3 regions of the Pseudomonas sp. B21-032 genome follow, and region 1 is predicted to be linked to each of the others. Evidence: predicted binding sites of a transcription regulator. Region 1 holds the regulator's gene; each other region holds the start of a gene.
What was found. Region 1 encodes FliA, which starts transcription of late flagellar genes. Its sites were predicted from a motif close to CTAAAGTTTNNNNNNNNNNNGCCGNTAA; they were not measured.

Region 1 (10,310 bases):
CCGCTCAAGGATCTGCCGATCCCGCCGGATTTGCGTCGCGATTCCTGATCGGCGCTGCCTGCGCAGCAGCCCCGAGCCACTCAAACCACCTCGTTTGGCAAAGTTGGAAAGCTTCTTGCAAAGGCAGCGCTGCGCGCCTCAAACGCGTCAAAGTTTTGCTTGAGCTAACGAGGAATACCGGTGGATCGCTCTCAGTTAATCAACAGTGCCCGTAGCAACCTGGTCGGTCTAGGCCGGGGTAACCTGGGTGTGCCGCTGTTGCTGCTGGTGATGCTGGCAATGATGATGTTGCCGATCCCGCCGTTTTTGCTCGACGTGTTCTTCACCTTCAACATCGCCTTGTCGATCGTGGTCCTGCTGGTCTGCGTCTACGCCCTGCGCCCGCTGGACTTCGCCGCGTTCCCGACCATCCTGCTGGTGGCGACGCTGTTGCGCCTGGCGCTCAACGTGGCGTCCACGCGGGTGGTGATGCTCCACGGCCATGACGGCCACGAGGCCGCCGGTAAGGTGATCCAGGCCTTCGGCGAGGTGGTGATCGGCGGTAACTACGTGGTCGGTATCGTCGTCTTCGCGATCCTGATGATCATCAACTTCGTGGTGGTCACCAAAGGTGCCGGGCGTATTTCCGAAGTGAGCGCGCGCTTCACCCTCGACGCCATGCCCGGCAAGCAGATGGCCATCGACGCCGACCTCAACGCCGGCCTGATCGACCAGGCCCAGGCCAAGGCGCGGCGCGCCGAAGTGGCCGGCGAGGCCGAGTTCTATGGTTCGATGGACGGTGCCAGCAAGTTTGTCCGCGGTGACGCCATTGCCGGCCTGTTGATCCTGTTCATCAACCTGATCGGCGGCATGGCCGTCGGTATGTTCCAGCACAACATGACCTTTGCCGACGCCGGCAAGGTATATGCCCTGTTGACCATCGGTGACGGTTTGGTGGCGCAGTTGCCATCGCTGCTGCTGTCCACTGCGGCGGCGATCATGGTTACCCGCGCCTCGGGCTCCGAGGACATGGGCAAGCAGATCAACCGCCAGATGTTCGATTCACCCAAGGCCCTGGCGGTGTCGGCTGGCCTGATGATCGTCATGGGCCTGGTGCCGGGCATGCCGCACATCGCCTTCCTGAGCCTCGGCCTGCTGGCCGCCGGCGGCGCCTACCTGGTGTGGCGCAAGCAGAACCAGGCCAAGCTCAAGGCCCTGGAAGAGGTGCAGCGTCAGCAGGACCTGCTGCCATCGCCACAGCGCGCCATGGAAACCAAGGAGCTGGGCTGGGATGACGTCACCCCGATCGACATGATCGGCCTAGAGGTCGGCTACCGGCTGATTCCGCTGGTCGATCGCAACCAAGGCGGCCAGTTGTTGGCGCGGATCAAGGGCGTGCGCAAGAAGCTGTCCCAGGACCTGGGTTTTCTCATGCCCACGGTGCACATTCGCGACAACCTCGACCTGGCACCCAGTGCCTACCGCCTGACCCTGATGGGGGTGATCCTGGCCGAGGCCGAGATCTACCCGGACCGCGAGCTTGCGATCAACCCCGGGCAGGTGTTCGGTACCCTCAACGGCATTGCCGCCCGCGATCCGGCCTTTGGCCTGGAAGCGGTGTGGATCGACGTCAACCAGCGCAGCCAGGCGCAGTCGCTGGGCTACACGGTGGTGGACGCCAGTACGGTGGTCGCCACCCACCTCAACCAGATTCTGCACAAGCACTGCCATGAGCTGATCGGCCACGAAGAAGTGCAGCAACTGCTGCAGGTGCTGGCCAAGGCTTCGCCCAAGCTTGCCGAAGAGCTGGTGCCGGGCGTCATTTCCTTGTCGGGCCTGCTCAAAGTACTGCAGGCGTTGCTCGCCGAGCAGGTTCCGGTGCGTGACATTCGCAGCATTGCCGAAGCCATCGCCAACAACCCGGGCAAGAGTCAAGATACCGCCGCGCTGGTGGCGGTGGTGCGCGTCGGATTGTGTCGCGCTATCGTGCAAAGCATTGTCGGCGTTGAGTCCGAGCTGCCTGTGATCACCCTTGAGCCAAGATTGGAACAGATTTTGCTCAATAGTTTGCAAAGGGCTGGGCAAGGCCAGGAAGACGGTGTTCTTCTGGAGCCGAGCATGGCCGAAAAGCTTCAGCGTTCGTTGATCGAAGCCGCCCAGCGTCAGGAGATGCAAGGGCAGCCGGCGATCCTCCTGGTCGCAGGACCGGTACGAGCCATGCTGTCGCGCTTCGGTCGTCTGGCTGTACCGAATTTGCATGTTTTGGCGTATCAGGAAATACCTGACAACAAGCAAGTTACCATCGTCGCCACAGTGGGCCCGAACGGCTGAGGTAGTGGGTTATGCAAGTTAAGCGTTTTTTCGCCGCCGATATGCGTCAGGCCATGAAGCTGGTTCGCGATGAGCTGGGGGCCGATGCCGCCATCATTGGCAACCGACGGATTGCTGGCGGTGTCGAGCTGACGGCTGCGCTGGACTACAAGCTGTCCGCCCTGGCGCCACGGGTGCCGAATGTCGAGCTCGAAGACGAGCTGCGCAAGACCCAGTCGCGCATCGTCACCGCCCAGGCCGAGCTGAGCAGCCGTAGCGAGAGCGAAGATGGCAATCGCCAGCTGTTTGCCGGCTTGCCGCTGACCGCTTCCGAGCCGCTGGTCGACCCGCAGGTCGAAGCGCCGGCCGTGCCTGCTGCGCCGGCCGCGGCACCCATCGACCCGCGCCTGTTCGACTCGATGCGCTCGGAGCTCTCGGGCCTGCGCGAACTGCTTGAAGTACAGCTCGGCTCGCTGGCCTGGAGCCAGTTGCAGGGCAACAAGCCGCAGCAGGCCAACCTCTGGCGCCGTCTGCAGCGCATCGGCCTGTCCGGGCCGATTGCCCGCGAACTGCTCGAGCTGACCACCGAAATCGAAGAGCCGCGTCACGCCTGGCGCATGCTCCTGGCGCACCTGGCGCGGATGATCCAGGTGCCGGAAATCGAACCGATCGAAGAAGGCGGTGTCATTGCCATGGTCGGTCCGGCCGGCATGGGCAAGACCACCACCCTGGCCAAGCTCGCCGCGCGCTACGTGCTCAAGTACGGCGCGCAGAACCTGGCCCTGGTGAGCATGGACAGCTTCCGTATCGGCGCCCAGGAGCAGCTCAAGACCCTGGGGCGGATCCTCAACGTTTCGGTTACTCACGTCGACCCGGGCCAGTCGCTGGCCCAGGCCCTCGACCCGCTGCTGCGCAAGCGCGTGGTACTGATCGATACCGCCGGCCTGCAAGCCAGCGACCCGGCGCTGCGCATGCAGCTGGAAACCCTTGCCGGGCGCGGGATTCAGGCCAAGAATTACCTGGTACTGGCAACCACCAGCCAGAAACAGGTGCTGACCGCCGCCTACCACAGCTACAAGCGCTGCGGCCTGGCCGGTTGCATCCTGACCAAGCTAGATGAAACCGCCAGCCTCGGCGAAGTATTGAGCCTGGCAATCAGTCACGAACTGCCGGTGGCCTATCTTACCGATGGCCCGCGCATTCCTGACGACCTGCACCTGCCGCGCCGGCACCAGTTGGTCAGCCGCGCAGTGAGCGTGCAGATGCAGGACGAGCCCAGCGAAGAGGCCATGGCCGACATGTTCGCTGATCTCTACCACAGCTCCGGCAAACGCGTGGGCTGAGGGGAATATGAATACGTTGCAAAGTACCTACATCAATGGTCTGCCAGGCATTTTTCAGGTGTTGAAAGCGCAGCCCAGTCATGTGGCCTCGGTCTAAGTAAGACAAGGTAAAGAACAAACATGGGTAGCATGCATCCCGTACAGGTGATCGCCGTGACCGGCGGCAAAGGTGGCGTTGGCAAGACTAACGTGTCAGTGAACCTGTCATTGGCGCTGGCTGAGCTTGGCCGTCGGGTCATGCTGCTGGACGCCGACCTGGGCCTGGCCAACGTTGATGTGCTGCTGGGCCTGACGCCCAAGCGCACCCTGGCCGATGTCATTGAAGGCCGTTGCGAACTGCGCGACGTGCTGCTGCAAGGCCCCGGCGGTGTGCGCATCGTGCCGGCGGCCTCGGGCACGCAGAGCATGGTGCACCTGGCTCCGGCCCAGCACGCCGGCCTGATCCAGGCCTTCAGCGAGATCGGCGACAACCTCGACGTGCTGGTGATCGACACCGCTGCAGGTATCGGTGACTCGGTAGTCAGTTTTGTCCGCGCCGCCCAGGAAGTGCTGCTGGTGGTGTGCGACGAGCCCACTTCGATCACTGACGCCTACGCGCTGATCAAGCTGCTCAACCGCGATTACGGCATGAACCGCTTCCGCGTCCTCGCCAACATGGCCCAGAGCCCTCAGGAAGGGCGCAACCTGTTCGCCAAGTTGACCAAGGTCACTGATCGCTTCCTCGATGTCGCCCTACAATACGTCGGTGCGGTGCCTTACGACGAATGTGTGCGCAAGGCGGTGCAGAAGCAGCGAGCGGTCTATGAAGCCTTCCCGCGTTCCAAGTGCGCGCTGGCATTCAAGGCCATTGCCCAGAAGGTCGATAGCTGGCCGCTGCCTGCCAACCCACGGGGGCACCTGGAGTTCTTCGTCGAGCGCCTGGTGCAACCGACGAGTGCGGGTCCGGTGCTATGAACGCCAGTGGTTATCGGATGTACAGCAAGGCTTCGCGTGACGCCCAGTACGAACTGATCGAGCGTTACGCGCCGCTGGTCAAGCGCATCGCCTACCACTTGTTGGCACGTCTGCCGGCCAGTGTGCAGGTGGAGGACCTGATCCAGGCCGGGATGATCGGCCTGCTCGAAGTCGCCAACAAGTATGACGCCAGCAAGGGGGCCAGTTTCGAGACCTACGCCGGCATCCGCATCCGTGGCGCCATGCTCGATGAAGTGCGCAAGGGCGACTGGGCGCCGCGTTCGGTACACCGCAATACCCGCATGGTCAGTGACGCGATTCGTGCAATTGAAGCAAAAACCGGCCGTGACGCTAAAGATCACGAGGTTGCTGCCGAACTTCAATTGAGTCTCGATGATTATTACGGGATTTTGAATGACACCCTGGGCAGCCGCCTGTTCAGTTTCGACGACCTGTTGCAGGACGGCGAACATGAAGGCCTGCACGAGGACGGTGCCAGTGCCCAGCTCGAGCCTTCGCGCGATCTGGAAGACGAGCGTTTTCAGGCAGCCCTGGCCGATGCCATCGCCAACCTGCCGGAACGCGAGCGTCTGGTCCTGGCGCTGTACTACGACGAAGAGCTCAACCTCAAGGAGATCGGTGAGGTCCTGGGGGTGAGCGAGTCGCGTGTCAGCCAGTTGCACAGCCAGTGCGCGGCACGTTTGCGTGGTCGCCTGGGGGAATGGCGGGCGCGTTGAACGCAGGTTCGATGCAGTCGTGAAATGTAGTGCCGAATTGATTGAATGCGCGTTCCGCGCTGAACGCGTTAAAGACTGCTTGGAGGTCTAATTGAACAAAGACATGAAAATCCTCATCGTGGACGACTTTTCGACGATGCGGCGGATCATCAAGAACCTGTTGCGTGATCTGGGCTTTACCAACACCCAGGAAGCCGACGACGGCAACACCGCACTGCCGATGCTCGAAAGCGGTCATTTCGACTTTCTGGTGACCGACTGGAACATGCCTGGCATGTCCGGTATCGACCTGCTGCGCAAAGTGCGTGCCGATGAGCGCCTCAAGCACCTGCCGGTGCTGATGGTGACTGCCGAAGCCAAGCGCGAGCAGATCATCGAAGCCGCCCAGGCCGGGGTCAACGGCTACGTGGTCAAGCCGTTCACCGCCCAGGTGCTGAAAGAAAAGATCGAAAAGATCTTCGAGCGCGTCAATAGCTGAGGTACGCCACGGGGGCGCTATGGAGCAAACACAATCATCCTTGGGCGAGTTTGAGTCGACACTCAAGAAACACGCCCGGGAACTGGTCGACAGCCTTGAACGAGGCAAGTTCGGCGACGCGGTGCAACTGATCCATCAGCTGAACCAGACCCGTGACCTTGGCCTGTATCAGGAAGTCGGCAAACTCACCCGCGAGCTGCACAGCGCGATCGTCAGTTTCCAGATCGACCCGCACATGCCGCAAGCCGAGGAAGTGTCGCAGATCACCGATGCGACCGAACGCCTGTCCTACGTGGTCAAGCTGACCGAGGGCGCGGCCAACCGCACCATGGACCTGGTCGAAGCCAGCACGCCGGTACTCAACGAACTGAGCGACGAGGCCAAGGCGCTGAGCGTCGACTGGCAGCGCTTCATGCGCCGCGAAGTGGCGGCACCGGAGTTCCGTGAGCTGGCCAAGCGTGTCGACAGTTTCCTGACGCGCAGCGAGGAGGGCAACCGCAAGGTCGCCAGCCACCTCAATGACATTCTTCTGGCTCAGGACTACCAAGACCTGACCGGCCAGGTGATCAAACGCGTCACGGCGCTGGTCACCGAAGTAGAAAGCAATCTGCTCAAGCTCGTGCTGATGGCAAGTCAAGTTGACCGTTTTGCCGGTATCGAACATGACCACCAGCAGCTGCGCGCTGAAAAAGATCAAGAAAAACATCCGACTCGGGGTGAAGGTCCGCAGATTCATGCCGATAAGCGTGAAGACGTTGTGTCCGGTCAGGACGATGTCGACGATCTGCTGTCCAGTCTGGGTTTTTAGGGAGCACGTTTAATGAGCTTCGGCGCCGATGAAGAAATCCTTCAGGATTTCCTGGTAGAAGCCGGCGAAATTCTTGAGCAACTGTCCGAGCAATTGGTCGAGCTGGAAAGCCGACCGGATGATGCCGACCTGCTCAATGCGATCTTTCGCGGTTTTCACACTGTAAAAGGGGGCGCCGGCTTCCTCCAGCTCAACGAGCTGGTGGAGTGCTGCCATATCGCCGAAAACGTGTTCGACATCCTGCGCAAGGGTGCCCGACGCGTCGACTCCGAACTGATGGACGTGGTCCTGGAAGCCCTGGACACGGTCAACAGCATGTTCGGCCAGGTTCGCGAGCGCAGCGACATCACCCCGGCGACCCCAGAGCTGCTGGCGGCGCTGTCGCGCCTGGCCGAGCCTGCCGGGGAAGACGAAGCACCAGCCCCTGCCGCTGAGCCCGAGGTGGTTGAAGCGCCGGCGGCCGAGGCCGAGGCGGACATCACCGACACCGAATTCGAACAACTGCTCGACTCGCTCAATGCAGTCAAGGCCGAGGCACAAGCCCAGGACGCCGAGCCTGCCGGTGACGAAATCACCGACGCCGAGTTCGAGTCGCTGCTTGACCAGTTGCACGGCAAGGGCCAGTTCGCCGCCGACAACCTCGGCGGCGCGGCTGAAGCGCCGGCTGCTGCAGCTGCCGCTGGCGATGTCAGTGGCGACATCACCGACGATGAATTCGAAGCGCTGCTCGACCAGTTGCACGGCAAGGGTACTTTTGCCGTCGATGCACTGCCGGGCGCTGCTGCCGCGCCTGTGGAAGCCTGCGCGCCTGCCGCGGCTGGCGATCACATCTCCGAGCACGAGTTCGAAGCGCTGCTCGACGAACTGCACGGCAAGGGCAAGTTTGCGCCGGACGCAGTAACCACGGCTGCACCAGTTGCCAGCGCAGCACCTGCGAAAGCGGCGGCCAAGCCTGCGCCAGCACCTGCCGCCAAGCCAGCTGCTGCGCCAGCCCCTGCGGCCAAAGCAGCGGCTGCGGCGCCTGCACCTGCACGCCAGGCCGCTCCGGCTGCCGAAAAGCACCCTGCCAGCGAAACCGAAACCACCGTACGGGTCGACACCGCGCGGCTCGACGAGATCATGAACATGGTCGGCGAGCTGGTGCTGGTGCGTAACCGCCTGGTGCGCCTGGGCCTGAACAGTGGCGACGAGGCCATGTCCAAGGCCGTGTCGAACCTCGACGTGGTGACCGCCGACCTGCAGACCGCGGTGATGAAAACCCGCATGCAGCCGATCAAGAAGGTCTTCGGACGCTTCCCGCGCCTGGTTCGCGACCTGGCCCGGCAGTTGAAGAAAGAAATCAACCTGGAGCTGGTCGGCGAAGAGACCGACCTCGACAAGAACCTCGTCGAGGCCCTGGCCGACCCGCTGGTGCACTTGGTGCGCAACGCCGTCGACCATGGCGTCGAAACCCCGGAAGAGCGCGAAGCCTCGGGCAAGTCCCGCGGCGGCAAGGTAGTGCTCTCGGCCGAACAGGAAGGCGACCACATCCTGCTGTCGATCTCCGATGACGGCAAGGGCATGGACGCCGACGTGCTGCGTGCCATTGCGGTCAAGCGCGGAGTGATGGACAAGGACGCCGCCGATCGCCTGAGCGAGACCGAGTGCTACAACCTGATCTTCGCCCCGGGTTTCTCGACCAAGACCGAGATTTCCGACGTGTCCGGGCGTGGCGTGGGCATGGACGTGGTGAAAACCAAGATTTCCCAGCTCAACGGCTCGATCAACATCTACTCGACCAAGGGCCTGGGCTCGAAGATCGTCATCAAGGTGCCGCTGACCCTGGCGATCATGCCGACGCTGATGGTCATGCTCGGCAACCAGGCGTTCGCCTTCCCGCTGGTCAACGTCAACGAGATCTTCCACCTCGACCTGTCGCGCACCAACGTGGTCGACGGCCAGGAAGTGGTGATCGTGCGTGACAAGGCCTTGCCGCTGTTCTACCTCAAGCGCTGGCTGGTCAGCTCGGCCGCTCATGAAGAGCAGCGCGAGGGCCATGTGGTGATCCTTTCTGTGGGTACCCAGCGGATCGGCTTCGTCGTCGATCAACTGGTGGGCCAGGAAGAAGTGGTCATCAAGCCGCTGGGCAAGATGCTCCAGGGCACCCCGGGCATGTCGGGCGCCACCATTACCGGTGACGGGCGCATTGCGCTGATCCTCGACGTACCGAGCATGCTCAAGCGTTACGCCGCCCGGCGTATTTGATTCTGGTGGCGCGGCTCACATGCCGCGCCCCCTAATGGAGTGTTTATGGCAGTCAAGGTCCTGGTGGTGGATGATTCCGGTTTCTTCCGCCGCCGCGTCTCGGAAATTCTTTCAGCGGACCCGACTATCCAGGTCGTCGGTACCGCGACCAATGGCAAGGAAGCGATCGACCAGGCGCTGTCGCTCAAGCCCGATGTCATCACCATGGACTACGAAATGCCCATGATGGATGGCATCACCGCCGTGCGTCACATCATGCAGCGTTGCCCGACCCCGGTGCTGATGTTCTCCTCGCTGACCCACGAAGGCGCCCGCGTCACCCTCGATGCGCTGGATGCCGGTGCGGTCGACTACCTGCCGAAGAACTTCGAAGACATCTCGCGCAACCCGGAGAAGGTCAAGCAACTGCTGTGTGAAAAGGTTCATACCATTTCCCGCAGCAACCGTCGTTTCAGTGCCTACGCAAGCCCGGCGCCCGCGCCGCAGCCAGCCGCGCAACCTGCCGTCAGCAGCCTGGGCAGCACGCCTGCACCACGCGCCGCAGCACCTGTGCGCGCAGCGGCTGCGCCAGCATCGAGTGCTTCGCCGGCACCCAAGCGCAAACCCTACAAGCTGGTTGCCATCGGTACTTCCACCGGCGGCCCGGTTGCCCTGCAGCGGGTTCTGACCCAGTTGCCGGCCAACTTCCCGGCGCCGATCGTGCTGATCCAGCACATGCCGGCGGCCTTTACCAAGGCGTTTGCCGAGCGCCTCGACAAGCTGTGCAAGATCAGCGTCAAGGAAGCCGAGGACGGCGACATGCTACGCCCGGGCCTGGCCCTGCTGGCCCCTGGCGGCAAGCAGATGATGGTCGACGGCCGCGGCACGGTGAAGATCCTGCCGGGCGACGAGCGCCTGAATTACAAACCGTGCGTGGACATCACCTTTGGTTCGGCGGCCAAGTCCTATGGCGACAAGGTGCTGTCGGTGGTGCTCACCGGCATGGGCGCCGACGGCCGTGAAGGTGCACGCCTGCTCAAGCAGGGCGGCAGCACCGTGTGGGCCCAGGATGAAGCCAGCTGCGTGATCTACGGCATGCCCATGGCCATCGTCAAAGCCAACCTGGCAGACGCCGTGTATGGCCTGGACGAGATCGGCAAGCACCTGGTCGAGGCCTGCGTCTGATGGATGTCTTGAGCCTTATCGGGATCATCCTGGCCTTTGTCGCCATTGTGGGCGGCAACTACCTCGAAGGCGGCCACCTGTCGGCACTGCTCAATGGCCCGGCGGCCTTGATCGTGCTCGGCGGCACCCTGGCGGCGGCCTTGCTGCAATCGCCGATGAGCGCCTTCAAGCGCGCGCTGCAGATCGTGCGCTGGATCCTGTTCCCGCCACGGGTCGACCTGGCTGGCGGTATCGACCGGGTCGTCAACTGGTCGCTGACCGCACGCAAGGAAGGCCTGCTGGGCCTGGAAGGC
Region 2 (10,310 bases), 2.1 Mb from region 1:
GTGCACGCGGCGGCGGCCAAGCTCGGGCTGATGATCCCCAAAGCCTGCGGCATGGGCATCTGCGGCACCTGCAAGGTGCTCAAGCTGGGCGGCGAAGTGGAGATGGAGCACAACGGCGGCATCACCGAAGAGGATGAGGCCGAGGGCTATATTCTGTCTTGCTGTAGCGTGCCGAAGGGCGACGTGCGGATTGAGTACTAGTGTTGCAGACACCGCCGTAGAGCTGCGGCTGGCGATCTTCATGGACATGGTTGTGGTCGCTGATCCACTTGTAGTCGGCGTCGCTCAGGTCCAGGTCGGCCAGCAGCAGTTGCGCTTCGGGCAGGCTGCTGGCGCCAGCCAGGGGAAAGCCGTCGGCATCGACAATGGTTGAACCGCCCACCCAGTCGACCCCGCGTTCGCTGCCATGGCGATCACAAACCGCGATGAACATGCGATTCACTGCTGCCCCCGCCTGAACCCGGACGATTTCTGCCGGGCGCTCCTCGGGAGGGCGGGGGAATTCTGGCCAGTTGGCGGGCGCACACAACAACTGTGCACCACCCAGCGCAGCCAGGCGTACCCACTCCGGGAGCTCTAGGTCATAACAGATCATCAGTGCTATTCGCCCTTTGGCCGTTCGCACAACCGGTGGCGGTTGCTCGCCCGGGGTGAAGATGAGTTTTTCCCGGTCCCACAGGTGCACCTTGCGATAACAGGTGATCCAGCCTTGAGGTTCGATCAGCACAACGCTGTTGGCGACTTTGGTTGCCGACAGGCGTTCGCACAGGCCGGCCACCACCATGATCTGGTGCTGCCGGGCGAGGGCGAACCAGCCCTTGACCGTGGCGTCGTACAAGCCCTCGGCAACGCTCAAGGCTTCGTCGCGGTCTTCAAACACGTAGCCGCTCTGCATAAGCTCCGGCAGCACGACCAGTTCCGCACCTTCCCGGGCAGCCTCGATGATCGCTGCATTGGAGACTTCGCGGTTATGGATTACATCGGCAACTTTCGGTGCAACTTGGGCGCAAGCAATGCGCAGCGGCAGTGATGATGTGTTCATGTGTGCTCTCCTGAAAATAATGATCAGGCGATATAAAGTAGTTAGCGTCAACTGGCATTTTTGCTAGTTCAAGTGCCGTGCTTTTGATTGCCAATCAATATAACTATTGAATACCCCCGGCTCTATGCTGTGAGTTCTTCATCACTGTTTTCAGACGGAGCCTGATATGTCCTCGATCCCTTCACGAATTCTTTCCGCCAAGCGTGTTCTGGATAATCAGGTTCGGGCGCTGATTCCAGACTTTCCTTTCGACTATGGGCAGTACCTGGCGGACAAGGGGCCGGCGCCGCTTGGCCGAATCCAGCCACAGCATCATGGCCAGCAAGTGCTGGTGGTGGGGGCCGGCGTGGCCGGGCTGGTTGCCGCCTATGAAGCGATGCGCATGGGCCTGCATCCGGTTTTGGTGGAGGCCAGCGGACGCATAGGCGGGCGCCTGTATTCGACCGCAGTTAACGATAGCGTGCCGTTTGAGCGCGGTGCCATGCGCTTTCCGTTGTCGGGCCAGGCGCTGATGCACTACTTCAGCAAAGTGCGCATGCGGGACAACACTGAAGACTTCCCCAATCCCGGAAGTGCCGCCGCCGTTAGTACTGTCGTTGATTATGCCGACGAAAAATATTACTACGAAGTCGGCAACGACAACTTTCCCCGGCCGCCGGCGTTCGAGAACATTGAAATCAAGTTCTTCGATGAGTTTCTCGAGCAGGCGCCTATCCATTTCAAGGAAATGGAACACGCCATGTCTGCCGGGACAATAGACCCGGCGAAAATCAAACTGTTGTGGAATGCCATTTTGCGCGAAGGCTGGGACAACCTCAGCTTTCATGCGGCGATGGTCGAGCAGGCGCGTTGGCCTGCCGACGAGATTAACCTGTTCGGCCAGATCGGCTTTGGTACGGGTGGCTGGAACACCGACTTTCCCAATTGCTTTCTGGAAGTACTGCGGGTGCTGTATACCGGGCTGGATATCAACCACCTGTTGATGCGCGACGGTGCCGACCAGTTGCCCCTACGGCTTTGGCAGCAACCTGCAGCGGCCTTTGGCGATGACAGCGTGTTCTGGCCGCAGAACATGACCCTGGAAGAACTGGCGAGCGCGTTTCCGGGCGACCCGCTGCGCCAGGAAGTTCGGCAGATCAAGCGCCTGACAGCGGGCGAAGGTGGCGGTTTCGAAGTGCTCTGCCATGACCTGCAGAGCGGACGCGACCAGCGCCTGCGCTACGCCAGTGTGGTCTACACCCCGCATGTGCGGATACTCGACAAGTTCCGCTACATGAACGGCGCCGAAGGCCTTGAGGCCAGCCGTTCGCTGCTGACGCAGCAGCAATGGGAAGCGGTGATGTATACCCACTACATGCAGTCGGCCAAGGTATTTGCCGCTACCCGCGAGCCGTTCTGGACCCAGCGCGGGCCGGACGGCAAGCAACTGATGAGTATTACCCTGTCTGACCGCCTGACCCGTGGCACCTACCTGGTGGACTACAGCCGAAACCCGGGAGCCTACAAAGGTAGTGGGGTTTTCTTGTCATATACCTGGAACGACGACAGCCTGAAGTTTCTCGGTGACCGTCAGGGCGACCTGCCGCAGCATGGCGAGTTGTGCACCGCCTTGCTCGATCAGGTTTATCCCGGCCTGGACCTGGCTTCGCATTTCCCTGCGCCAGACCCCTTTGTCGAGATCAACTGGGAGAACGAGCCTTTCTATCTTGGGGCTTTCAAGATGAACCTGCCGGGCCAGTACGAGTACCAGCGGCTGTTGTTCAGCCAGTTCAAGGAGGGCAGTGACGGTAGCGCGGTGGATGGCTTCATCCTGGCCGGCGACGATGTGTCCTGGACCGGCGGTTGGGCTGAAGGGGCGGTGACCACGGCACTTAATGCCGTGGACAAACTGGCCACGCGCTACAACAACGGCTTCAGCCCCGAGGGCGGTCCCATTGCGCAGTGGGACCCCCTCAAGCCGGCTGCGCTGGCCGATCTGCAGGTCAAACGCTAAAGCGCGCCACCAGCCCGCTCAGGTCCACCGCCAGGCGCGACAGCTCGGCACTGGCGGCGCTGGTCTGGTGGGCGCCGGTGGCCGACTGCACCGAAAGATCGTTGATGTTGACCAGGTTGCGGTCGACTTCGCGGGCAACCTGGGCCTGCTCTTCGGCGGCGCTGGCGATCACCAGATTGCGCTCGTTGATCTCGGCCACCGCGCCGGTGATGGTTTCCAGCGCCAGGCCGGCGCCACGGGCGATGTTCAGGGTCGACTCGGCGCGTTCGGTGCTGTTGCGCATGGAGTTGACCGCCTGCTCGGTGCCGCCCTGGATACTGCCGATCATCCGTTCGATTTCGCTGGTCGACTGCTGGGTGCGGTGGGCCAGGGCGCGCACTTCATCAGCCACTACGGCAAAGCCGCGGCCGGCTTCCCCGGCACGCGCCGCTTCGATGGCGGCGTTGAGTGCCAGCAGGTTGGTCTGGTCGGCCAGGCCGCGAATCACATCGAGCACCTTGCCAATATCACGCGACTCTTCCGCCAGGTTGCCGATCAGTTCGGCAGTGCCTTGCACGTCGGTGCTCATGCGCTCGATGGCGCTGACGGTTTCCATGACCAGGTCACGGCCGTCACCGGCCGAACGGGTGGCTTCCTTGGAGGCTTCCGAGGTGCTCACGGCATTGCGCGCGACTTCTTCGACGGCGCTGGTCATCTCGGTGACGGCCGTGGCGGCCTGTTCGATTTCGTTGTTCTGTTGCTGCAGGCCACGGGCGCTTTCGTCGGTGACGCTGTTGAGCTCTTCGGCCGCCGATGCCAGCTGGGTGGCCGAGCCGGAAATCTGCTGCAGGGTGTCGCGCAGCTTGTTCTGCATCTTGGCCATGGCCTTGAGCAGACGCGCTGCTTCGTCCTGGCCTTCGGCGTGGATGCTGCGGGTCAGGTCGCCTTCGGCAATCCGCTCGGCGGCCTGCAGGGCTTCGTCGATCGGCTTGACGATGCTGCGGGTCAGCAGCAGGGCGCAGATCAGGGTCAGGGCGGTGGCGGCCAGCAGCAGGCCGATCACCAGAGTCACGGCATTGGAATATTGTTCGGCGGCGGTGCGGTTGATCTCGCTGGTTTGTTCGGTGTTGATGCTGACCAGCTGATCCATGACGCTGTTGATCTGCTCGGAGCTGTCGAGCATGTCGCGGTTGATCAGGTTGCGCAGGGTCTCCAGGTCATTGTTCTGCGAGGCCAGGCGCATGCGGTTTTCCAGTTGGCGGTACTGGCCCAGCAACTGCACGTACTGGTTGTAGGCCGAGCGCTCCTGGTTGCCGAAGATCAACGGCTCGTAGTTGCGGCGCGCGTCGTCGATCTGCTGGTTGCGCTGGTCGATCAGCTTGAGGGTGGCCTGCAGGGTGTCGGCTTCGCGGTTGAGCAGCAGGCGGTACGACAAGGTGCGCAGGCGCAGGGTCAGCTGGGTCAGTTGGTCGAGGTTGGTCAGGCTCGGCACCGTCGAGGTCTCGATGGTTTCGCCGGCCTGGCGAATCTTGCTCATCTGGTTCAGGGCGAACAGACCTAGGGCCAGCATCAGCGCACCGATCAGAGCAAAGCCCAGAAGCGCGCGCGGGGCGATATTCATGTTGCGTAGGGACATGGTGGTATCCAGGAGGGAAAAGGGCACGCGAACCGTGCGCAGGAGTCAGGACTGCCATGCCTATCGGTCGGCCGGCTAAAGACTTGAGCGGGCGAAGATGAAATTGTGAGGCAGCTATCTTTTTTCCTGACCGGTGGTAGGCAAAACGGGGAACCGGACCCGCATCGGCGGGTCAATCTGCACCAGGCCGAAGCGTCTAAACCCGATATCCCTGGCTAGCACGCGGACTTTTCTTTATCGTGTGCGCCCCCTGAAACACCCCGAGAAGGCAATCATGTTGGAAACTTCCCTTAGTCAACTGGAGCAACTGGTCAGCGACCTGGTGCAGAAGAATCAGGAACTGACCGAGCGCAACGCGCAAATCAGTGCCGAACTGGCCCAGGCCAAAGATGAAAACGACAGCTTGCAATTGAGCCTGCTGGAGCAGGAAGAAAAGCAGGGCGCTACCGCCGCACGCATCCAGGCCCTGGTTGAGCGTGCCAGCGTTGGTGCCGTGAACGCATGAAAACCTCAGCGCAGCCGATCAATGTCGTGTCGATCCTCGGCAGCGATTATTCGATCAAGGCCCCCGAAGGCCAGGAGCAGGCGCTGGCGCAAGCGGTGCAGATGCTCAATGCCTCATTGGCCGATACCAAGCGTAAATACCCGACTCTGATCGGTGACAAGCTGCTGGTACTGGCAGCCCTCAACCTGTGCTCGCAGCAGATCGAACTGCAACAGCAGCACCAGCAGGCCCTCGACCGTTACCAAGAGCAAGTCAACGCCACGGTCGATGTGATTGCGCGGACCATCAGCAACAGCTGATCGCCTCCAAAGCCCCAAGCTAAACCTTTTTGCCAGCTCACCGCCTTCGGGAGGGTGGGCCGGCATTGCTGTGGATCACTGTCATTATTGTATTTCCTGTTGTATACAATCGGCCTGTCTCTTGCACTACAGGGCTTATTTACCCAGGGGAAATACATGCAGTTCTGGCGGCGCAGTATCCAGTGGCAATTGATCGCAAGCATGGGCGCAGCGCTGTTGCTGAGCATTCTGGTGGTGGTTGGCATCTACAGCGTGGCGGTCAATCGGCTGACCGAGCGTTACCTGGTCGACACTGCCTTGCCGGCGAGCATTGAGGCGATTCGTAACGACATCGAGCGCATGCTTGGCCGGCCGCTGACGGCGGCGGCGGACATCGCCAACAACACCCTGCTGCGCGACTGGCTGGCGGCGGGCGAAGACAGTGTCCAGGCGCCGCAATTCATCGAGTACCTCGAAGCCCTGCGCAAGCACAACCAGGCCTTTACCGCGCTGTTTGCCGCGACCGCGAGCAACCACTACTACAACGAGAACGGCCTGGACCGCACCCTCAGCCGCAGCAACCCGGCGGACAAATGGTTCTTCGGCTTCATCGACAGCGGCAACCCGCGCCTGCTGAACATCGATACCGATGGCAGCACCGGCGAACTGGCGCTGTTCATCGATTATCGGGTGGAAAAAGCCGGGCAACTGGTGGGCATCGCCGGGCTTGGCCTGCGCATGACCGAACTGTCCGAGCTGATTCACAACTTCAGTTTTGGCGAGCACGGGCGAGTCATGCTGGTGCGCGGCGACGGTTTGATCCAGGTGCATCCGCAGGCGCAGTTCAGCGGCAAGCGGCAGTTGGCCGAACAGATTGGTGGCGAGGCTGCCAAAGTTGTCTTGAGCCGTGAGCAGGGCCTGCACAGCAGCCGCTTCGAGCGCGATGGCGAGGGCTACCTGGCCCTCAGCCTGCCGCTGCGTGAGCTCAACTGGACGCTGGTCGCCGAAGTGCCAGAAGCGCAGATCTACGCCCAGGTACGCGAGACCGTCTGGCTGACCAGCCTGATTGGCGGCGCAGTGGCGTTGGTGTCGCTGTTGCTGGTGGTACTGCTGGCACGTGGTATCGTCCGGCCGATCCGCCGCGTGACCGCTGCCCTGATGGCCATCGGCAATGGCGGCGGCGACCTGACCCAGCGCCTGGACGAGAACCGTGCAGACGAACTCGGCGACCTGGCCCGTGGCTTCAACCGCTTTCTCGACAGCCAGCGTGACCTGATCGGCGAAGTGCTGAGCACCAGTGAGCGCCTGCGGGCCTCGGTGGCGCAAGTCACGCAAGTGGTGGACAACACCGCCGAGCGTTCCGGCCGCCAGCAGGAAATGACCGAGATGGTCGCCACCGCCGTGCATGAGATGGGCCTGACCGTGCAGGACATTGCCCAGAATGCCGGCAATGCCGCGCACGCCTCGCAAACTGCGCGCAGCGAAGCGCTACAGGCCCGCGACGTAGTGCGCCGCTCGATTGCCCATATCGAGGGCATGTCCGAGGAGATTGGCCAGGCGGCCAGTGCAGTGGGGGAGCTGGCTACGGAGGTGGCGTCGATCGACGAAGTGCTGGCGGTGATCCGCAGCATCTCCGAGCAAACCAACCTGCTGGCGCTCAACGCTGCCATCGAAGCGGCGCGGGCCGGCGAGATGGGCCGCGGCTTTGCCGTGGTCGCCGATGAAGTACGAACCCTGGCGCGGCGCACCCAGGTGTCCACCGATGAAGTGCAGCAGATGATCCTGCGCCTCAAGCAGGGTGCGGGCAGTGCGGTGGCGTCGATGCAGGCCGGGCAGGCGGCAACCGGTACGGGCGTGGAGTCGAGCCAGCAGACCGGTGCTTCGCTGGGGACCATCACCGAGCAGGTCGAGCACATCAGTGACATGAACCATCAGGTGGCGACAGCGACTGAAGAGCAGTCGGCGGTGACCGAGGAGATCAACCGCACGGTGCAGGGGATTTCCGATCTGGCGCGGGAAACGGCGGTGGATGTGCAGGGGTGCCGGGAGGAGTGCCAGGCGCTGCGCGGGCTGGCGGATGATCTGGCGCGGCAGATGGGAGGGTTTCGCCTTTGAAATTATCGCGGGGCAAGCCCGCTCCCACCGGATTTCATTGATCTTCGGTAGGAGCGGGCTTGCCCCGCGATAAGGCCCTCAAGCCCCCATCACCGCCCGGATATCCGCCGCCAGTTCACGCACCCGCGCCTCTTCGGTATCCCACGAGCACATGAAGCGTGCGCCGCCGCTGCCGATGAAGGTGTAGAAGCGCCAGCCCTTGTTGCGCAAGGCTTCCAGCGCCGGTTCCGACATCTGCAGGAACACCCCGTTGGCCTCCACCGGGAACATCAGCTCAACGCCCGGCACATCGCGAACCAGTTCGCTGAGCAACTGCGCGCAGTGGTTGGCATGCACAGCGTGGCGCTGCCAGGCGCCGTCTTCCAGCAAACCGACCCAGGGCGCGGACAAAAAGCGCATCTTCGACGCCAGTTGCCCGGCCTGCTTGCAGCGGTAGTCGAAGTCTTCGGCCAGCTCGCGGTTGAAGAACAGGATCGCTTCACCCACCGCCATGCCGTTCTTGGTGCCGCCAAAGCACAGCACATCGACTCCGGCCTTCCAGGTCAGCTCCGCCGGGCTGCAGCCAAGGAACGCGCAGGCGTTGCTGAAGCGGGCGCCGTCCATGTGCAGATTCAGGCCCAGCTCCTTGCAGGTAGCGCTGATGGCCTTGAGCTCGTCCGGGCGGTAAACGCTGCCGACCTCGGTGGCCTGGGTGATGGTCACCACCCGCGGCTTGGGGTAGTGGATGTCCTGGCGCTTGAGCGCCACTTCGCGGATCGACTCGGGGGTCAGTTTGCCGGCTTCGCTGCGCGCGGTGAGCAGCTTGGAGCCGTTGGAGAAGAACTCCGGGGCGCCGCATTCATCGGTCTCGACGTGGGCGGTCTCCGAGCAGATCACGCTGTGATAGCTCTGGCACAGCGACGACAGCGCCAACGAGTTGGCGGCGGTGCCGTTGAAGGCGAAGAACACTTCGCAGTCGGTTTCGAACAATTTGCGGAAGTATTCCGAGGCACGTGCCGTCCATTGGTCGTCGCCATAGGCGCGCTCGTGGCCCTGGTTGGCCTTTTCCATGGCGGCCCAGGCTTCGGGGCAGATACCTGAGTAGTTGTCGCTGGCGAATTGCTGGCTTTTATCTGGCATGACACTGTCCTGTGAACGACGCAGACGAGCACTCTAAACCAAGAATTGCGGCGTCGCCTATACAAAGCATTGCCCCCGTGGAAGCGGGCTTGCCCCGCGATGAGGCTACATGTCGTAAACGCACCTTTGCGTGGCGTCCGTAGGCATCTGGGCTGTCTGCGTCGGTCATACCATCGCTGCAAAAGGGCAATTGCCCGACAAGAACCGATGCCGCTGCCGGGAGAGACTGCGATGTTCAGCAAGCAAGACCAGATCCAGGGTTATGACGATGCACTGCTGGCGGCGATCAATGCCGAAGAGCAACGCCAGGAAGATCACATCGAGCTGATCGCCTCGGAAAACTACACCAGCAAGCGTGTCATGCAGGCCCAGGGCAGCGGCCTGACCAACAAATACGCCGAAGGCTACCCGGGCAAGCGCTATTACGGCGGTTGCGAGCATGTGGATAAAGTCGAGCAACTGGCCATCGACCGCGCCAAGCAGCTGTTCGGCGCCGATTACGCCAACGTTCAGCCGCACTCCGGCTCCTCGGCCAACAGCGCCGTATACCTGGCCCTGCTGCAGGCCGGCGATACCATCCTGGGCATGAGCCTGGCCCACGGCGGTCACCTGACCCACGGTGCCAAGGTGTCGTCCTCGGGCAAGCTGTACAACGCCGTGCAGTACGGCATCGACACCAACACCGGGCTGATCGACTACGACGAAGTCGAGCGCCTGGCGCTGGAGAACAAGCCGAAGATGATCGTCGCCGGGTTCTCGGCCTACTCGAAAACCCTCGATTTCCCACGCTTTCGTCAGATCGCCGACAAGGTCGGTGCTTATCTGTTTGTCGACATGGCTCACGTTGCCGGCCTGGTTGCCGCTGGCCTGTACCCGAACCCGCTGCCTTACGCTGACGTGGTCACCACCACCACCCACAAGACCCTGCGCGGCCCGCGTGGCGGCCTGATTTTGGCGCGCAGCAACGAAGAGATCGAGAAGAAGCTCAACGCCGCGGTGTTCCCCGGGGCCCAGGGCGGCCCGCTGATGCACGTGATCGCCGCCAAGGCGGTGTGCTTCAAGGAGGCGCTGGAGCCTGGCTTCAAAACCTATCAACAGCAGGTGATCGACAACGCCCAGGCCATGGCCGAAGTGTTCATCAAACGCGGTTATGACGTGGTTTCCGGCGGCACCGACAACCACCTGTTCCTGGTCAGCCTGATTCGCCAGGGCCTGACCGGCAAAGAGGCCGACGCCGCCCTGGGCCGTGCGCACATCACCGTCAACAAGAACGCCGTGCCCAACGACCCGCAGTCGCCGTTCGTCACCTCCGGCCTGCGCATCGGCACCCCGGCGGTCACCAGCCGCGGCTTCAAGGTCAGCCAGTGCGTGGAGCTGGCCGGCTGGATCTGCGACATCCTCGATAACCTCGGCGATGCCGACGTCGAGGCCGATGTTGCGAAGAACGTGTCGGCACTCTGTGCAGATTTTCCGGTTTATCGCTGAGTGGTCCAGGAGTAAAGACTATGCAACGTTACTCAGGCTTCGGCCTCTTCAAGCACTCGCTCAGCCACCACGAAAACTGGCAGCGCATGTGGCGCACGCCCACCCCGAAAAAAGTCTACGACGTGGTCATCGTCGGTGGTGGCGGGCATGGCCTGGCC
Region 3 (10,310 bases), 470 kb from region 1:
CCGTTGATGAAGTCGCGTCGGGTGATTTCCATGGGTGTCCTTACCTTAATGTTTGAACATCACATGTCGGACGCAGGTGTAGTCCTCCAGCCCGTACATGGACATATCCTTGCCATAGCCAGACAGTTTCTGACCGCCATGGGGCATTTCGCTGACCAGCATAAAGTGCGTGTTGACCCAGGTACAGCCGTACTGCAGGCGCGCCGAAACGCGGTGGGCACGGCCGACGTCGGCGGTCCACAGCGACGACGCCAGGCCGTAGTCGGAATCGTTGGCCCAGGCCAGGGCCTGCGCTTCATCGTCGAAACGGGTCACCGAGACCACCGGCCCGAACACCTCGCGGCGGACGATCTCGTCATCCTGCTGGGCATCGGCCAGCACCGTAGGTTCGAAAAAGAAACCGTCACCGGCCACCGCCTTGCCACCGGTGACCAGGCGAATATGCGGCTGGGCAATCGCCCGTTCGACCATGGCCGCCACCCGGTCGCGGTGCTGGGCGGTGATCAGCGGGCCGAGCTCGGTGTTCGGGTCGTTCTGCAGGCCATGCTTGATGCTGGCCACGGCCTTGCCGAGCTTTTCGACGAACTGCTCGTAGATGCCGCTCTGGGCATAGATGCGGCAGGCGGCGGTGCAGTCCTGGCCGGCATTGTAGAAGCCGAAGGTGCGGATGCCGTCGACCGCGGCGTCGATATCGGCATCATCAAAAATGATCACCGGGGCCTTGCCGCCCAGTTCCATGTGCATGCGCTTCACGCTGTCGGCGGTGCTAGCGATGATGTTGGCGCCGGTTGGGATCGAGCCGGTCAGCGACACCATGCGCACTTTCGGGTGGGTTACCAGCGGCGTGCCGACGCTCGGCCCGCGGCCGAAAAGAATGTTCAGCACGCCGGCCGGCAACAGCTCGCTGGCAAGTTCTGCCAGGCGCAGCGCTGTCAGCGGCGTTTGCTCCGACGGCTTGAGCACCACGGTGTTGCCGGCGGCCAGCGCCGGGGCGATCTTCCAGGCAACCATCATCAGCGGGTAGTTCCACGGCGCGATCGAGGCGACCACGCCCAGCGGGTCGCGACGGGTCATCGAGGTATGCCCCGGCAAATATTCACCGGCAGCCGAGCCGCCCAGACAGCGGCTGGCGCCGGCAAAAAAGCGGAACACATCGGCGATCGCCGGGATCTCGTCATTGAGCGCAGCGGCATAGGGCTTGCCGCAGTTGTCCGACTCCAGGCGGGCCAGCTCTTCGCCGTGGGCCTCGATGGCGTCGGCAAGTTTGAGCAGCAACAGCGAACGCTCTTTGGGCGTGGTCTGCGACCAGCTGTCGAAGGCACGGTCGGCGGCGCGCACGGCAGCATCGACCTGGGCCTCGCTGGCCTCGTTGACTTCCACCAGCACGCTGCCCAGCGCCGGGTTGAGCACCGCGTAGCCTGCGCCTTCGCCGTCCACCAGTTGGCCGTTGATCAACAGTCGGGTTTGCATGGTCCAGTCCTCCAGGAGTTATTTGCCGCTGCCGGCTACGCTTTCGCCGCCGCGGGTCAGGTAAAAGGCGCCGAGGATCGGCAGCATGGTCACCAGCATCACCAACATGGCCACTACGTTGGTGACCGGCACATCGCGCGGCCGGCTTAACTGGTTGAGCAGCCAGATTGGCAGGGTGCGCTCGTGGCCAGCGGTGAAGGTGGTGACGATGATTTCATCGAACGACAAGGCAAAGGCCAGCATGCCGCCGGCCAGCAGTGCCGAGCCGAGGTTGGGCAAAACGATGTAGCGAAAGGTCTGCCAGCCGTCGGCGCCCAGGTCCATCGACGCCTCGATCAGGCTCTGCGAGGTGCGCCGCAGGCGGGCGATGACGTTGTTGTAGACGATCACCACGCAAAAGGTCGCGTGGCCGACGACGATGGTGAAAATGCCCGGCTCGATCCCCAGGGTCTTGAATGCCGAGAGCAGGGCGATGCCGGTGATGATCCCGGGCAGGGCGATGGGCAAAATCAGCATCAGCGAGATGCTCTCCTTGCCGAAAAAGCTGCGCCGGTACAGCGCCGCCGAGGCCAGGGTGCCGAGCACCAGGGCGATAAGCGTCGCCAGGCAGGCGACCTGCAGCGACAGTTTGATCGACTCCAGCACGTCCGGGCGCGCAAACGCCACGCTGAACCACTTCAGGGTCAAGCCCTGGGGCGGAAAGCTGAAGGCGGCGTCCTCGGTGTTGAAGGCATAGAGGAAGATGATCAGGATCGGGAAGTGCAGGAACACCAGCCCGCCCCAGGCCGCCAGGCGCAGGCCGATCGAGGCGCGTTCAGAGTGCATCGAAGGCCCCCAGGCGTTTGACTATGGTCAGGTACACGGCAATCAGCACGATCGGCACCAGGGTAAAGGCGGCAGCCATGGGCATGTTGCCGATGGCGCCCTGCTGGGCATAGACCATGCTGCCAATGAAGTAGCCGGGCGGGCCGACCAGTTGCGGGACGATAAAGTCGCCCAGGGTCAGCGAGAAGGTGAAGATCGAGCCTGCGGCTATGCCAGGTACCGACAGCGGCAGGATTACCTGCATGAAGGTCTGCCGCGGCCGCGCGCCAAGGTCTGCCGAGGCTTGCAGCAGTGATGGCGGCAGGCGTTCCAGTGAAGCCTGGATCGGCAGGATCATGAACGGCAGCCAGATGTACACGAACACCAGGAAGCGCCCCAGGTGCGAGGTCGACAGGGTGCTGCCGCCGACCCCGGGAATAGCGAGGATGAACTGCAGCACCGGCCCCAGGTTGAGTTGCTGGACGAACCACTGGGCCACGCCGCCCTTGGCCAGCAGCAGGGTCCAGGCGTAGGCCTTGACGATGTAGCTGGCCCACATCGGCATCATCACCGCGATATAAAAGAACGCTTTGGTCTTGCCGCTGGTGTAGCGGGCCATGTAGTAGGCGATGGGGAAGGCCAGCACGGCGCTAGCCAGCGACACGGCGATGGCCATGCCCAGGGTGCGCAGGATGATGTCGAAGTTCGATGGGTTGAACAGCGCAGCGAAGTTGCCCAGGGTCAGGTCAGGGGTGACCGCCATGGTGAAGTCGTCGAAGGTGTAGAAACCCTGCCACAGCAGGCTCAGCAGCGACCCCAGATAGATCGCGCCAAACCACAGCAGCGGCGGCACCAGCAGCAGCGCCAGGTACAGGTTGGGGCGCCGGTAGAGCAGGGTAGAGAAGCGCCGCATGACGCCCGGCGCGCTGTTTGCCAATACCTGGGTCATTTCAGTGGCCCTCGCCGGGCACGGTTTCCTGCAACGCCGTCATCGCCTCGCGGGCCCAGCGTGCCTGCAGGCGCTGGCCGGGCTGCCAGGGCGCGGCGTGTTCCTGCCACTGGTTGTTGGCCTGGCTGATGCTCAGCAACTGGCCGTTGTCCAGCTGCAGCTCGTAGCGGGTGGCGCTGCCCTGGTACTGGATATCGTGGAGCAGGCCGCTGACCTGGATTTCGTTGCTGGCCGCCGGCTGGTCGCCAAGGCGGATGTGTTCCGGGCGGATCGAGAACGGCAGCTGGCTGCCATTGAGCTGCTGCGCCAATGCGCCGCGCAGCACATTCGAGGTGCCGACGAACTCGGCGACGAAAGTGGTCGCCGGCTTCATGTACAGGTTGCGTGGAGTGTCGACCTGCTCGATGCGGCCGCGGTTGAACACCGCGACGCGGTCCGACATCGACAGCGCCTCGGTCTGGTCATGGGTGACAAAGATGAAGGTGATGCCCAATTGGCGCTGCAGCTTTTTCAGCTCGCCCTGCATTTGCTCGCGCAGTTTCAGGTCCAGCGCTCCCAGCGGTTCATCGAGCAGCAGCACCCGCGGGCGATTGACCAGCGCCCGCGCCAGGGCCACGCGCTGGCGCTGGCCGCCAGACAGTTGCACCGGCTTGCGCTGGCCATAGCCGCCCAGGGCAACCATGGCCAGGGCCTCTTCGGCGCGGGCATGGCGTTCGGCCTTGGCCACGCCCTTGACCTTGAGGCCATAGGCGACGTTGTCGCGCACGTTCATGTGCGGGAACAGCGCGTAGTCCTGGAACACCGTGTTGACGTCGCGCTGGTAAGGCGGCAACCCCGCCGCCTCTTCACCGTGGATGCGGATCGACCCGGCACTGGGTTGCTCGAAGCCTGCAATCAGGCGCAGGCAGGTGGTCTTGCCCGACCCCGAGGGGCCGAGCATCGAGAAGAACTCACCGTCGTGGATGTCGATCGACACCTGGTCAACCGCCCTGACCTCGCCAAAGGTGCGCGAGACATTGGTGAACTGCACTGCAAGGGTCATGGTGCGAAGCTCCAGCAAGAGGGAGCAAGCCCGCGTCTTCAGGTGGGAGCGGGCTTGCCCCGCGACAGGGCCCTAACGGCCGCCCATGATCGCAATATAGTCCTGGGTCCAGCGGCTATAGGGCACGAACTTGCCCCCTTCGGCCTGCGGGGTCTTCCAGAAGGCGATCTTGTCGAACTGGTCGAAACCATTGGTCTTGCAGCCCTCGGCGCCGAGCAGTTCGCTGGCGCTGCAGGCCGCCGGCACCGCGGGCAGCGAGCCGAACCAGGCCGCTACGTCGCCCTGGACCTTGGGCTGCAGCGACCAGTCCATCCACTTGTAGGCGCAGTTGGGGTGCTTGGCCTCGCTGTGCAGCATGGTGGTGTCGGCCCAGCCGGTGGCGCCTTCCTTGGGAATGGTCGAGGCCACCGGCTGTTTGTCGGCTTGCAGGCCGTTGACCATGTAGCCCCAGGAACTGGAGGCGACCACGCCCTCGTTCTTGACGTCACTCATCTGCACCGTGGCATCGTGCCAGTAACGGTGGATCAGCGGCTGTTGCTGGCGCAGCAGGTCGAGCACCGCTTGGTACTGGGTTTCGTTCAGTTCATAGGGGTTGTGGATGCCCAGTTCAGGTTTGGCCGACTTCAGGTACAGCGCCGCATCGGCGATGTAGATCGGCCCGTCGTAGGCCTGCACCCGGCCCTTGTTGGGCTTGCCGTCGGGCAGTTGCTGCGGCTCGAAAACCACGCTCCAGCTGGTCGGCGCCTGCTTGAACACCTCGGTGTTGTACAGCAGCACGTTCGGACCCCATTGGTAGGGCGTGCCGTACACCTGTTGGTTGACCACGTACCAGGCGCCGTCCTTGAGCCGCGGGTCGAGGTTCTTCCAGTTGGGGATCAGCGCGGTATTGATCGGCTGCACGCGCTTGCCGGCGATCAGGCGCAGCGAGGCGTCACCGGAGGCGGTGACCAGGTCGTAACCGCCCTTGGTCATCAGGCTGACCATCTCGTCGGAGGTGGCGGCGGTCTTGACGCTGACCTTGCAGCCGGTTTCCTTCTCGAAGCCGGTCACCCAGTCGTAGGCCTTGTCGCTTTCACCGCGCTCGATGTAACCCGGCCAGGCGACGATATCCAGCTGGCCTTCGCCGGCGCCCACGGCTTTCAGGGGCTCGGCGGCCTGCAGGCTGGCGCTGGCCAGCAGGGCGGTGCTCAGGGCGCAGAGCGTGGCGGTCTTGTGCACGAACATGGTGTTCCCTCTTGTTGGAATTATCTCGGGGCGGTGAAAGTGCAGGTATAGCTGGTTTAAGCGTAGGCAACATCTGGAAGCAAATGCATTCAGCTTCGCTTCAGCCTGCGGCAGTACTCTTTGGGCTTCTTTCCTCCCCATGGAGATGCCCCATGAACACCCGCGGCTTGCTTGATCAACTGCTCAAATCCGGCCAGGACCTGCTGCAGAACCAGGGCGGCAAAAGCCCTGCCGGCAAATCCGGCGGCCTTGGCGACCTGCTCGGCGGCAAGGGCGGTGGTGGCCTGGGCAGCCTGCTCTCCGGTGCCGGCGGCGGTGCCCTGGCGGCAGGGGCGATGGGCTTGCTGCTGGGCAACAAAAAGGCTCGCAAGTACGGCGGCAAGGCCCTGACCTACGGCGGCCTGGCGGCCCTCGGGGTGATCGCCTACAAGGCCTACGGCAACTGGCAGGCCAAGCAGGGCACTGCGGTGCAGGGTGAGCCGCAAACCCTCGACCGCCTGCCGCCGGCCCAGGTCGAGCAGCACAGCCAGGCGATCCTCAAGGCGCTGGTGGCAGCGGCCAAGTCCGATGGCCATGTCGATGACCGCGAGCGGGCGCTGATCGAGGGCGAATTCGTCAAGCTGTCCAGCGACCAGGAACTGCAACACTGGCTGCACGCCGAGCTGAACAAACCGCTGGACCCGGCCGACGTCGCCCGCGCCGCCAGCACCCCGGAAATGGCCGCCGAAATGTACATCGCCAGTGTCATGCTGGTGGACGAGGAGCATTTCATGGAGCGCGCCTACCTGGACGAACTGGCGCGCCAGCTCAAGCTTGACCCGGCGCTCAAGAGCGAGCTGGAAAACCAGGTAAAACGTGCTGCCAGTCAATGAAACCGGGCTAATGGCCAGTATCTAGCCCGTTTGGCCCGATCCAGCCGTTAAGTCAGCCGCAAAAGCGCGCAGCCGCTGGGCTATACTCTGCCCATTTTTCCTGCTCGCGTAGAACACTTGAGGGCTGACTGTGAAAAACTGGACCTTGCGCCAACGGATCCTGGCGAGCTTCGCCGTGATTATCGCCATCATGTCGCTGATGGTGGTCGCTGCCTATTCGCGACTGGTGGCCATAGAGTCCGGCGAGGAAGCGGTGCGAACCGACAGCATCCCCGGGGTCTACTACAGCTCCATGATCCGCAGCGCCTGGGTCGACAGCTATGTACTGACCCAGCAGCTGGTGGGCCTGAGCGACCACCGCGAGCTCACCTCGGCCGACATGGAGCTGTACAAGGGCTTTGAAGAGCGCCTCAAACAGCACATGGCCAGCTACCAGGCGACCATTCGCGAGAAGGACGACCAGGCCAGCTTCGACCAGTTCGGCCAGCTCGAAGCGGGCTACCTGAAAGCGGTGGATAGCGTCCTGGAGGCCTACCGCAAGAAGGATTACCCCGAAGCCCAGCGCCTGCTCGCCGAGGTGCTGACCCCGGCCTGGGTCGATGGCCGCAAGCACCTGAACGGGGTGATCGAGCGCAACCGTCATTCGGCCGAATCCGCCACCGACTCCATCGTCAGCGCCGTGGCCACGGCCAAGTTCAGCATGATCGTCTCGCTGTTGCTGGCCATCGTTGCCGCAACCATCTGCGGCCTGGTGCTGATGCGCGCCATCACCGCACCGATGCAGCGTATCGTCCATGCCCTGGACAAGCTCAGCGGCGGCGACCTCAGCGTGCGCCTGAACCTGGACCGCAAGGATGAGTTCGGCGCGGTGGAAACCGGCTTCAACGAAATGATGGGCGAACTGACCAACCTGGTGTCCCAGGCCCAGCGCTCCTCCGTGCAGGTCACCACTTCGGTGACCGAGATTGCCGCCACCTCCAAGCAGCAACAGGCCACCGCCACCGAGACCGCCGCCACCACCACCGAAATCGGCGCCACTTCGCGGGAAATCGCCGCGACTTCCCGCGACCTGGTGCGGACCATGACCGAAGTGACCTCGGCCGCCGACCAGGCTTCGATCCTGGCCGGCTCTGGCCAGCAGGGCCTGGCGCGCATGGAAGAGACCATGCACCAGGTGATGGGCGCGGCCGATCTGGTCAACAACAAGCTGGCGATCCTCAACGAGAAGGCCGGCAACATCAACCAGGTGGTGGTGACCATCGTCAAGGTCGCCGACCAGACCAACCTGCTGTCGCTCAACGCCGCCATCGAGGCGGAAAAAGCCGGTGAATACGGCCGCGGTTTCGCCGTGGTCGCCACTGAAGTGCGGCGCCTGGCCGACCAGACTGCCGTGGCCACCTACGACATCGAGCAGATGGTTCGCGAGATCCAGTCGGCGGTGTCGGCCGGGGTCATGGGCATGGACAAGTTCTCCGAAGAAGTGCGCCGCGGCATGTTCGAGGTGCAGCAGGTCGGCGAGCAACTGACCCAGATCATTCACCAGGTCCAGGCCCTGGCGCCGCGGGTGTTGATGGTCAATGAAGGCATGCAGGCCCAGGCCACCGGCGCCGAACAGATCAACCATGCCCTGGCGCAGTTGGGCGATGCCAGCAGCCAGACGGTCGAATCGTTGCGCCAGGCCAGCTTTGCCATTGACGAACTGAGCCAGGTGGCCACCGGCCTGCGTGGCGGCGTGTCGCGGTTCAAAGTCTGACCTGCCGATGAACGACCTTCAGCCTCGCCGCAATCAGGATGCGGCCTCCCACGGCACCCTGTACCTGGTGTTTCGCATCGGCGACCAGCGCTTTGCCCTGGACGCCCATGAGGTCGCCGAAGTGCTGCCGCGCTTGCCGCTCAAGCCCATTGCCCAGACCCCGGCCTGGGTGGCCGGGGTGCTGGCGCATCGAGGCGCGCTGGTACCGGTGATCGACGTCGGCGCCTTGAGCTTCGGTTTGCCGGCGCCGGTGCGCACCAGCACGCGCCTGGTCCTGGTGCACTACCGTGCCGACCCGTTGCGCCCGCACTTGCGGCTGGGGCTGATCCTCGAACAGGCCACCGATACCCTGCGTTGCGACCCCGCCGAGTTCCAGCCCTATGGCCTGGACAACCAGCAGGCGCCGTACCTGGGGCCGGTGCGCGAGGATGCCCACGGTTTGCTGCAGTGCATCGGTGTGCAGGACCTGCTCAGCGCCGAGGTGCGCCAGCTGCTGTTCCCGCCTGAGCTGGCGGCGAGCGACGAGGGCCTGGCATGAGTGGCGAACAGCGCTTCTTTCGCTTTTTGCAGGATCGGATCGGTCTGGATGTCGCCTCGGTCGGCGCAGCGATGGTCGAGCGCGCCTTGCGTCAGCGCTGCGCCACCCTCGAAGCCCGCGACCTGGATGACTATTGGCTGCGCCTGCAGCAGTCGAGCCAGGAGCAGCAGGCGCTGATCGAGGCGGTGATCGTCCCGGAAACCTGGTTCTTCCGTTATCCGGAGTCGTTCAACGCCCTGGTGACCCTGGCGCGCAAACGCCTGGCCGAGCTCGGTGGCATGCGTCCGCTGCGCATCCTCAGCCTGCCGTGCTCGACCGGCGAAGAGCCGTACTCGATTGCCATGGCCCTGCTCGACGGCGGCTTTGCCGGGCACAGCTTTCGCGTCGACGCCATGGACATCAGCCCCAATTCGATTGATCGCGCCGAACAGGCGCTGTACGGGCGTAACTCGTTCCGTGGCTCGCACCTGGACTTTCGCGAGCGGCACTTCAGCGACAGCGACGAAGGCCAGCGCCTCGACGAGCGGGTTCGCCAGCAGGTCAAGCTGCAGGTCGGCAATGTCCTGGATCCGGCGCTCAAGGCTCGGGAGGGCAGTTACGATTTCGTGTTCTGCCGCAACCTGCTGATCTATTTCGACGTCCCCACCCAGCAGCGGGTGTTCGAGGTGCTCAAAAGCCTGATCCATGAGCAAGGTGTGCTGTTCATCGGCCCGGCCGAAGGCAGCCTGCTGGCGCGCATGGGCATGCGCCCGGTGGGCATTGCCCAATCCTTTGCCTACGTACGCCAGGCTGAAATGCAGCCGACGCCGCCGAGCAAGCCGTTGGCGATCCCTTTGCCGTTGACAGTGCCAGTGACGGCGGCCAGCGTGCCGCGCCCGGCGTCGGCGCCGCTGACGGTGCGCAAGCTCAAGCCGATTGCGCCGCCGCCGGCGAAGCCCGCCGCGCAGGATGCGGCCAGCCAATTGCTGGCGCAGATCGCCCAACTGGCCAATGCCGGTAGCAGCACCGAGGCCCAGGCCGCGTGTACCCGTTACCTGCAGCAGTATCCGCCCACTGCCCAGGTGTTCTACTGGCTGGGCTTGCTCAGTGATACCGCCGGCGACAGCGGCGAAGCCCTGAGCCATTACCGCAAGGCGCTGTACCTTGACCCCCAGCATCCGGAGGCACTGGTGCACCTGGCCGCGCTGCTGGCTTCGCAAGGTGATGTCGCAGGCGCCCGGCGCCTGCAGGAACGGGCCGCACGGCGCGCTGACCGGGAGTCTGAGCAATGATGGGTGACAACGACGTGCAACTGGTCGCCAGTGACGCCGCCAGCATCGACGATTGCTGGAACCGTATCGGCGTACACGGCGACAAGAGCTGCCCGCTGCTTGATGAACATATTCACTGCCGCAACTGCGACGTCTATGCCGCTGCAGCGACGCGCCTGCTGGACCGCTATTCGTTGTCTCAGGAAGCCCACGAGCAGAGCGAGGCGCCTGAGCAAGCCAGCAGTGGCCGCTCATTGCTGCTGTTTCGCCTGGGCGAGGAGTGGCTGGCGCTGGCCACCCGCTGCCTGGTCGAGGTTGCGCCGCTGCAGCAGGTGCATTCCCTGCCACACCAGCGCTCGCGGGTGCTGCATGGCGTGGCCAATGTACGTGGCGCGCTGGTGCCCTGCC

Region 2: a site for FliA is predicted at 4,711-4,738, ahead of LOY54_RS25450 (methyl-accepting chemotaxis protein). Genes of this name have one in related genera too.
Region 3: a site for FliA is predicted at 6,385-6,412, ahead of LOY54_RS05630 (methyl-accepting chemotaxis protein). Genes of this name have one in related genera too.

The regions. Positions count from the first base shown of each region.
Region 1 is NZ_CP087180.1:1,706,911-1,717,220, forward strand. It holds gene flhB (flagellar biosynthesis protein FlhB) at 1-48, shown strand, start outside; gene flhA (flagellar biosynthesis protein FlhA) at 181-2,310, shown strand; gene flhF (flagellar biosynthesis protein FlhF) at 2,322-3,632, shown strand; gene fleN (flagellar synthesis regulator FleN) at 3,753-4,586, shown strand; gene fliA (RNA polymerase sigma factor FliA) at 4,583-5,323, shown strand; gene LOY54_RS07920 (chemotaxis response regulator CheY) at 5,427-5,801, shown strand; gene LOY54_RS07925 (protein phosphatase CheZ) at 5,821-6,609, shown strand; gene LOY54_RS07930 (chemotaxis protein CheA) at 6,622-8,853, shown strand; gene LOY54_RS07935 (chemotaxis response regulator protein-glutamate methylesterase) at 8,899-10,017, shown strand; gene LOY54_RS07940 (flagellar motor protein) at 10,017-10,310, shown strand, end outside.
Region 2 is NZ_CP087180.1:5,492,497-5,502,806, reverse strand. It holds gene gbcB (glycine-betaine demethylase subunit GbcB) at 1-201, shown strand, start outside; gene LOY54_RS25460 (nitrilase-related carbon-nitrogen hydrolase) at 122-1,042, opposite strand; gene LOY54_RS25455 (flavin monoamine oxidase family protein) at 1,209-3,035, shown strand; gene LOY54_RS25450 (methyl-accepting chemotaxis protein) at 3,025-4,650, opposite strand; gene LOY54_RS25445 (hypothetical protein) at 4,925-5,155, shown strand; gene LOY54_RS25440 (cell division protein ZapA) at 5,152-5,454, shown strand; partial or broken gene LOY54_RS27745 (cache domain-containing protein) at 5,611-6,687, shown strand; gene LOY54_RS27740 (methyl-accepting chemotaxis protein) at 6,811-7,548, shown strand; gene LOY54_RS25430 (low specificity L-threonine aldolase) at 7,627-8,667, opposite strand; gene glyA (serine hydroxymethyltransferase) at 8,899-10,152, shown strand; gene LOY54_RS25420 (sarcosine oxidase subunit beta family protein) at 10,173-10,310, shown strand, end outside.
Region 3 is NZ_CP087180.1:1,239,317-1,249,626, forward strand. It holds gene LOY54_RS05595 (NAD(P)/FAD-dependent oxidoreductase) at 1-32, opposite strand, end outside; gene LOY54_RS05600 (gamma-aminobutyraldehyde dehydrogenase) at 46-1,470, opposite strand; gene LOY54_RS05605 (ABC transporter permease) at 1,489-2,295, opposite strand; gene LOY54_RS05610 (ABC transporter permease) at 2,285-3,223, opposite strand; gene LOY54_RS05615 (ABC transporter ATP-binding protein) at 3,225-4,265, opposite strand; gene ydcS (putative ABC transporter substrate-binding protein YdcS) at 4,338-5,489, opposite strand; gene LOY54_RS05625 (tellurite resistance TerB family protein) at 5,642-6,361, shown strand; gene LOY54_RS05630 (methyl-accepting chemotaxis protein) at 6,492-8,114, shown strand; gene LOY54_RS05635 (chemotaxis protein CheW) at 8,122-8,652, shown strand; gene LOY54_RS05640 (CheR family methyltransferase) at 8,649-9,923, shown strand; gene LOY54_RS05645 (chemotaxis protein CheW) at 9,920-10,310, shown strand, end outside.